One region of the Arthrobacter sp. 92 genome, then DNA from elsewhere that is predicted to be linked to it. Evidence: predicted binding sites of a transcription regulator. Region 1 holds the regulator's gene; the other holds the start of a gene.
What was found. The regulator HspR, encoded in region 1, represses chaperone genes until heat shock. The targets are predictions, from matches to a motif close to AAGTTGAGTCNNNNNGACTCAACTT.

Region 1 (3,409 bases):
ACGCGCTCTCCCAGGCGGAGGACATCCTCAACAGTGTTGAGGTCCCCGCCGAGGAATCGGTGGCCCAGGGTGTGGGCGCGGCCGAAGCGGAGGAGCTCAAGAACGATCTCCGCCGCCTGCAGGCTGAGTACGTCAACTACCGCAAGCGCGTGGAACGCGACCGTGCCGTGGCCGGGGAGATGGCCGTCATCGGCGTCCTGAACTCGCTGCTTCCGGTGCTGGACGACGTCGACGCCGCCCGCCAGCACGGCGATCTGGCGGACGGCCCGTTCGCCGCCATCGCTGCCAAGCTGGAGAATGCGCTGAAGACCTACGGGCTGGTGCGCATCGATGAGACCGGAGTCGAGTTCGATCCGACGATCCACGAGGCCCTCATCCAGCAGCCCGGACCGGACGTGGAGGTGGACACCGTCAGCCAGGTCCTTCGCTCTGGCTACAAGTCCGGCGAACGCGTGCTCCGGGCAGCCCAGGTGATTGTGGCTGTTCCGGCGTAGGTTGCGTTGGCGCTCCGCCGGATAGGGGGCGGTGCCCGCTTCGCGGTGCCCTCCACACCGCCGCCCTCTATCCGGCCTCCGCGCCAGCGTGTTGCTCGCCTAAAGTGAGTGAACAAACAACGCGAAGCAGATGATGGGCCCCGGGAGTGGCATCGGGCCTGCCGGAGCGTGGTGGCCACGCGAAGGGGCGGGGGCCCATCATCTGTGAAGCGCACTCTGCACGACTTTTGAAAGGAAACGCCATTGGCTAGCCAGGATTGGGTGGACAAGGACTTTTACAAGATCCTTGGTGTCGCCAAGGACGCTTCCGACGCCGACATCAAAAAGGCCTACCGCAAGCTTGCCCGGCAGCACCACCCGGATAGGAATGCGGGTGATGTCGCGTCGGAGAAGAAGTTCAAGGACATCTCCGAGGCATATTCCGTGCTGTCAGATCCTGAGGAGCGCCAGCAGTATGACGCCATCCGGGCCATGGGCGGCGGTGCCCGGTTCGCGCCGGGTGGAGCCGGCGGAGCCGCGGGCGGCGCTGGGTTCGAGGACCTCTTTGGCGGGCTGTTCACTGGCGGCGGCGGACGCCATTCCGGCGGGTTCAGCACGGCAGGTGGCATTCCGCCCGAGTTCGCCGACCTGTTCGGCGGCGGTTACGGCGGCGCTCCCACCGGCTTCCAGCGCGCACCGCAGAAGGGCGCGGACCGTACCGCGTCCACCACTATCTCGTTCGCCGGCTCCATCCGCGGCACCACCATCGGCCTGCGCGAACCGGACGGTGAGGTCATCGACGTCCGCATCCCGGCCGGGATCAAGGACGGGCAGAAGGTCCGGGTCCGCGGCAAGGGCCAATACGGTCCCGCGGGCAACGGGGACCTCATGGTGACGGTCTCGGTGAAGCCGCATGATTTCTACATCCGCGACGGCGACAACCTACGCATGCACGTCCCGGTCACTTTCTCCGAAGCGGCGCTGGGCGCCGACATCGAAGTGCCCACGATCGACGGCGACAAGGTCAGGCTGCGCGTTCCCGCGGGCACGCCGTCAGGCCGCACGCTCCGCGTTAAGGGCCGGGGCGTCAAGCACGCCAAGGCCACCGGAGACCTGCTGGTGACGATCGACGTCGCCGTCCCCAAGAAGCTGAGCAAGGAAGCCGAGGAAGCCGTGAAAGCGTTCGCTGCGGCCACAGCCGGCGAGGACGTGCGCGCCGGCCTGGCAGCCAAGGCCAGGCTGTAGGGACTGGACCCGGCCATGGACATCGACTTCGACCAGCCGATCTTCGTCATCTCGGTGGCGGCGGAGCTGGCCGACATGCACCCGCAGACGTTGCGCCAGTATGACCGCCTGGGCATCGTCTCGCCCAGCCGTGCCCCGGGTAAGTCCCGCCGCTACTCACAGCGGGACGTGAACATGCTGCGCGAGGTCCAGCGGCTTTCGCAGGAGGGAGTCTCGCTGGAGGGGATCAAACGAATCCTCCAGCTGGAGAACCAGGTTGCTGCTTTGCAGCGCAGGGTGAGCGAACTGACCGAGGAGCTGGGCCGCCGTCGCCAGCCGCTGGACTCCCGGATATTCGCCGCCGGCGCCGCCGGCGACGTGGTCAGTTTGGCCCGCGGGCAACGGCCCCGCGCACGGTCCCAGGCGTTGGTGGTGTGGCGCCCGCGCGCCTCTGACTGAGCACCCTCCCGGTAGCCGCCCGCGGCGCCCTTGACAGCCGCGCGGAGCCGATGAAAAGTGAAGGACACGCCCACGGGCCCGTCCGCCGGGTCCAGGCTGCCGAATTGCTGTGTAGCTTGCCCGGCCGGGCCAGGAAGCAGAGTCTCCCAACGGAAGGAACACCCCTCATGGCGTTTATCCCTGTCGGAACAGAAAACAGCACCACGATCGAGCTCTACTATGAGGACCACGGAGACGGTCAGCCGGTGGTCCTGATCCACGGGTATCCCCTGGACGGGGCATCCTGGGAGCGCCAGACGGCCGCGTTGTTGGAAGCCGGCTACCGGGTAATCACCTATGACCGCCGCGGATTCGGCAAGTCCAGCCAGCCGGTCACCGGCTACGACTACGACACCTTCGCCGCGGACCTCAATACCCTGATGACGGACCTCGACTTGAATGACGCCGTCCTGGTGGGCTTCTCGATGGGGACCGGCGAGGTGGCCCGTTACCTGGGCACCTATGGCTCAGCGCGCGTTGCGGGTGCGGTCTTCCTCGGTTCGCTCGAGCCGTTCCTCCTGAAGACGGACGACAACCCCGGCGGCGTGCCCCAGGACGTATTCGACGGTCTGCTCGGCGCCGTCAAGGACGACCGGTACGCCTTCTTCACGGAGTTCTTCAAGAACTTCTTCAACACCGACGACACCCTCGGAAGCCGCCTCAGCGAAGAGGCCCTCCGCGCGAACTGGTCCACGGCCGCCCGGGCATCCGCCCATGCCTCGGTGGCTGCCCAACCCACCTGGCTCACTGATTTCCGCGCTGACATCCCCAAAATCGACGTGCCGGCGCTGATTGTGCACGGAACCGCGGACAACATCCTGCCCATCGACGTGACAGGCCGCCGGTTCGCCGAAGCGCTGCCCGCAGCCCGGTACGTCGAGATCGAGGGCGCCCCGCACGGAATGCTCTGGACCCACGCCCCCGAAATCAACAAGGCGCTGCTGGAGTTCCTTAACAAGTAAGTTCCCTAAATTCCCCGGCAGGGGCCCTTAACCGCAAAACTGAGTACCGCCGGGTTCCGTCGCGGGACCCGGATTCCGAGAGTCGAGTACACGCTACTCGTGACGGGCCCGGCGGCTGGCGGCTTGAATGGACCAAGCTGAGTCTCACAGCGTGGTTTCAGGTCTCTGGGGGTTTTCTCATGTGCAATGACCGCAACATTCAAGCCGGTGTCCGGTGAACGCGGGGATGGCGCCGGTCGCCGTGTTCGCCCA
Region 2 (3,409 bases), 2.0 Mb from region 1:
GCTCCGACGAGGCGGCTGACGGTGTGCCGTTCGCCGAACTCGCTCATGTCGAAGCGCACCATCGCGTTCTCGTTACCGAACAATGAGTCGGCGAGAGCCTTGGCGAGTTCGGTCTTGCCCACGCCGGTGGGGCCGAGGAAAAGGAAGCTGCCCACGGGCCGTCCCTCGTCTCCCATTCCGGTGCGGTTGCGCCGGACGGCCTTGGCAATCAGGGTCACCGCATCGTCCTGGCCGATGATTCGCTGGTGCAGTTCTTCCTCCAGCTTGCCCAGGCGCTCCCGATCGTCCTCGGTCAGGCGGCTGGCCGGGATCCCGGTGGAGCGGGAAATGATCCCGGCGATCTCGGCTTCGCCGACGACGGCCGTGGCGGCGCCATCCGGGCTGCCCGAAAGTGCCGCCTCAAGCTTGCCCTTCATCGATTCGACCTCGTCGCGCAGCCGCGAGGCCTCTTCATAGCGTTCGGCGGCCACGGCGTCGTTCTTTGACTGCTCAAGCGCGGTGAGCTGGTCGCGGAGCGCGGCCACGTCGGAACGCGAGCCGAGCTGGAGGCTCAGCCGGGCGCCGGCCTGGTCGATCAGGTCGATCGCCTTGTCAGGCAGGAAACGGTCCGTGATGTACCGTGCGGACAGTTCGACGGCGGCGCGCAGCGCCTCATCGGTATAGCGGACACCGTGGTGTTCCTCGTACCGGGCGCGCAGGCCGGCAAGGATCTGCACGGCCTCTTCGCTGCTCGGCTCACCCACGTGCACCGGTTGGAAGCGTCGCTCCAAGGCAGGATCCTTCTCCACCTTGCGGTATTCGTTCAAGGTGGTGGCGCCGACCACATGCAGTTCGCCACGGGCGAGCCGCGGCTTCAGGATATTGCTGGCATCCATGCCGCCCTCGCCGGCACCGCCGGCACCAACCACTGTGTGCAGCTCGTCAACGAACAAGATGATCTCCCCGGCATTCGAGCTGACCTCATCCATGGCCTTGGTAAGACGCTCTTCAAAGTCGCCGCGGTAACGCGTGCCGGCGAGCATGGCCGGCAGATCCAGCACGATGACACGCTTGTTTCGCAGCTGGTCGGGGACGCTGCCGTCGACGATCGCCTGCGCCAGACCCTCCACAATCGCAGTCTTGCCCACCCCGGCCTCGCCGATGAGCACAGGATTGTTCTTGGTGCGGCGCGCCAGGATCTCGATGGTCTGTTCGATCTCAGCGGCGCGGCCGATTACCGGGTCCAGGCCGCCGTCCCGGGCCATGGCGGACAGGTCGGTGCCATAGGTGTCCAACATCGGGGTTTCAGTTCCGGTGGCGGCCTCCTGCCGGGCTCCGGAGCCGGGGGCGCCGGTTGCGGCATCGCGCGGATCGGGCTGCAGGGACTCCGGTGTCACCCCGGCCGCCGCCAACACCTGCCCGGCGGGGGACTCCTGATTGAGAACCAGGGCGAAGAACAGGTGTTCTGGATCGATGTAGGTCGAGCCAAAGGCACGGGCAACCTGGTACGCATCCAGCAGGGCGCGTTGAGCGGACGGCGTCAGCGCGGGTGCTGTTTGCATCCGTGCGGCCGACCTCTCAGGGAGCCGTTCCTCGGCGGCCCTGGCAATGGCGGCGGGCTCTGCTCCGGCGTGCTTGATGTAATCGGTGGCTGGCGCTGTTACGGCCATGACACGCAGGACGTGCAGCGCGTCGAGGTGGCCGTGCCCGTGTTCGACGGCGAACTGGCCGGCCTGGGCGAGGACCTCATGGGTGCGGCGGCTCAGCAAGCGGGTGATGTCCAGCGGACGCCCGGCACGGGCCCCGCGCTGCCCCTGCAGGTAACGGGCGAGGAACTCGTCGAACGAATCGTTGCCGGAGCCAACCGGTCCGAAAAATGTAGCCATGAAACCTCCGTCAGAAAGTTGAGTGCACCTGACTCAACGTAGGAAATTTGGATTTATTCCCTGAAGGTTTCGGCCCGGTGACCGCCGCCGCTGATGACCCGGCTGATTAGTTGAATTCGCGTGCCGCCGGGGCGGGTTGCGCGGGGGCGGGCGACGCCGGGGCGGGCGCCGGGGCAGGGGCGGGGGCAGGGGCCGGGGCAGGCGGCTTGGGCGGCTGCGGCAGTGGGATGCACGCGTAATTGTAGTCGAAGGCTCCGTCCACATACTGGGTGAGGGCCACGGTGCCGCCCTGCGTCAGCGGCTGTGCCGAGCAGTTGGCCATGGCGGATTCCGTGGACGTCGCTCCCGGGATCCAGCTCTTGAGCTTGTTGAGATTGCTGCCCGGCTGCACCTGGCCCGCGATTTCGCCGAACTGGTACGTCGTGGAGTAGATGCCCACCCCGGCGCCGATGCTTTGCAGATACGCGGTCATGCCTTCCAGATCCGCAGCGTTTGCCGCTGGGTCCGCGGACCAGCTGTTGCCGAATTCCGCGTCGAGCCACCAGAAACGGTGCGAGGCATCCGTGACGCCCCTGACGTTGGCGTCGTCGAAAGCCATGGCGTAGCCGTAGATGTAAGCGCAGGCCGGGGTGGCGCCGCCGTCGCACACCCCGTAGGGGTTCTGGATCTCCGCGCCCCGGTAAGAGCTGGAGGAGGGCCACCAGGACCCGCCGGGACCGGGGTTGGCTGTGTTCGCATACATAGCCACGGGAACCCCGGACGCCGCATTGGAGGTGCCTGCCGCCCAGGCCAGCTGATCTGCCAGGCAGGGATTAGTGGTCTCGGGCCGTCCGTTATTCACTCCGATCACGGCGAATCCCAGGGGCTCGGGAAAGTTGCTGCCGCATTGGGGCCAGGAGATGTCGTTGCCCAGAGATGCGGGGTCCGGCGAGCCCGCATCGGCGGCCGCGCCCTGGATCCCGGCGCATTGCCAGGCAAACAATAAGCTGGCGACGGTCAGTAATTTTGTTGCTTTCATTGCCAGAATCCCCCCGGGTTCCGAATTGAGCGGCGGGCCAATCACAGCCCACTTCGGATCCTATGAGCGCCACGCCGGATGGTCGCGAGTGATCACTACTGGACTGCGTAAAGGCGTCCGGCGGGGCCACTCAAGTCCTACTTGCTCCGGACGGGCGGCGCACCTGAACGCTTTCCTGCCGCCTTGTACACCTCGAACCAGGCGACGCCGACGCAAGCTGCCGAGACCGCCGCGAGCCACTGTGCCGGCGTCATCGGTCCGAGGTCGAACGCGCCGCGCAGCCAGGGAACATTGATCAACACCGCCAGCAGGATCACGGCTGCACCCAGAATCCATTTCAGTGCGGGATTCCTGCGCTGCCGGAACGAGCTCCAGACTGTCAGGCGCCAGGAACGGTTGACCAGGATCAGCCCAAGGTTGCCCATGACGAGCGTGGCGAAGCACACGGAACGGACCACGTTGCCGGCATCACCCGCGCTGAGGGTCCAGAGATACACGGCCACCACGGCGGCAAGCACGGAGGCGC

Region 2: ACP4XC_RS12040 (ATP-dependent Clp protease ATP-binding subunit) is a predicted target of HspR. The motif match lies at 1,881-1,905, and genes of this name have one in related genera.

What each region holds. Positions count from the first base shown of each region.
Region 1 is NZ_CP189863.1:4,576,546-4,579,954, reverse strand. It holds gene ACP4XC_RS21345 (nucleotide exchange factor GrpE) at 1-494, shown strand, start outside; gene ACP4XC_RS21340 (DnaJ C-terminal domain-containing protein) at 738-1,718, shown strand; gene ACP4XC_RS21335 (heat shock protein transcriptional repressor HspR) at 1,734-2,156, shown strand; gene ACP4XC_RS21330 (alpha/beta fold hydrolase) at 2,324-3,157, shown strand; gene ACP4XC_RS21325 (hypothetical protein) at 3,372-3,409, shown strand, end outside.
Region 2 is NZ_CP189863.1:2,615,719-2,619,127, reverse strand. It holds gene ACP4XC_RS12040 (ATP-dependent Clp protease ATP-binding subunit) at 1-1,865, opposite strand, end outside; gene ACP4XC_RS12035 (hypothetical protein) at 1,972-2,883, opposite strand; gene ACP4XC_RS12030 (cation-translocating P-type ATPase) at 3,021-3,409, opposite strand, start outside.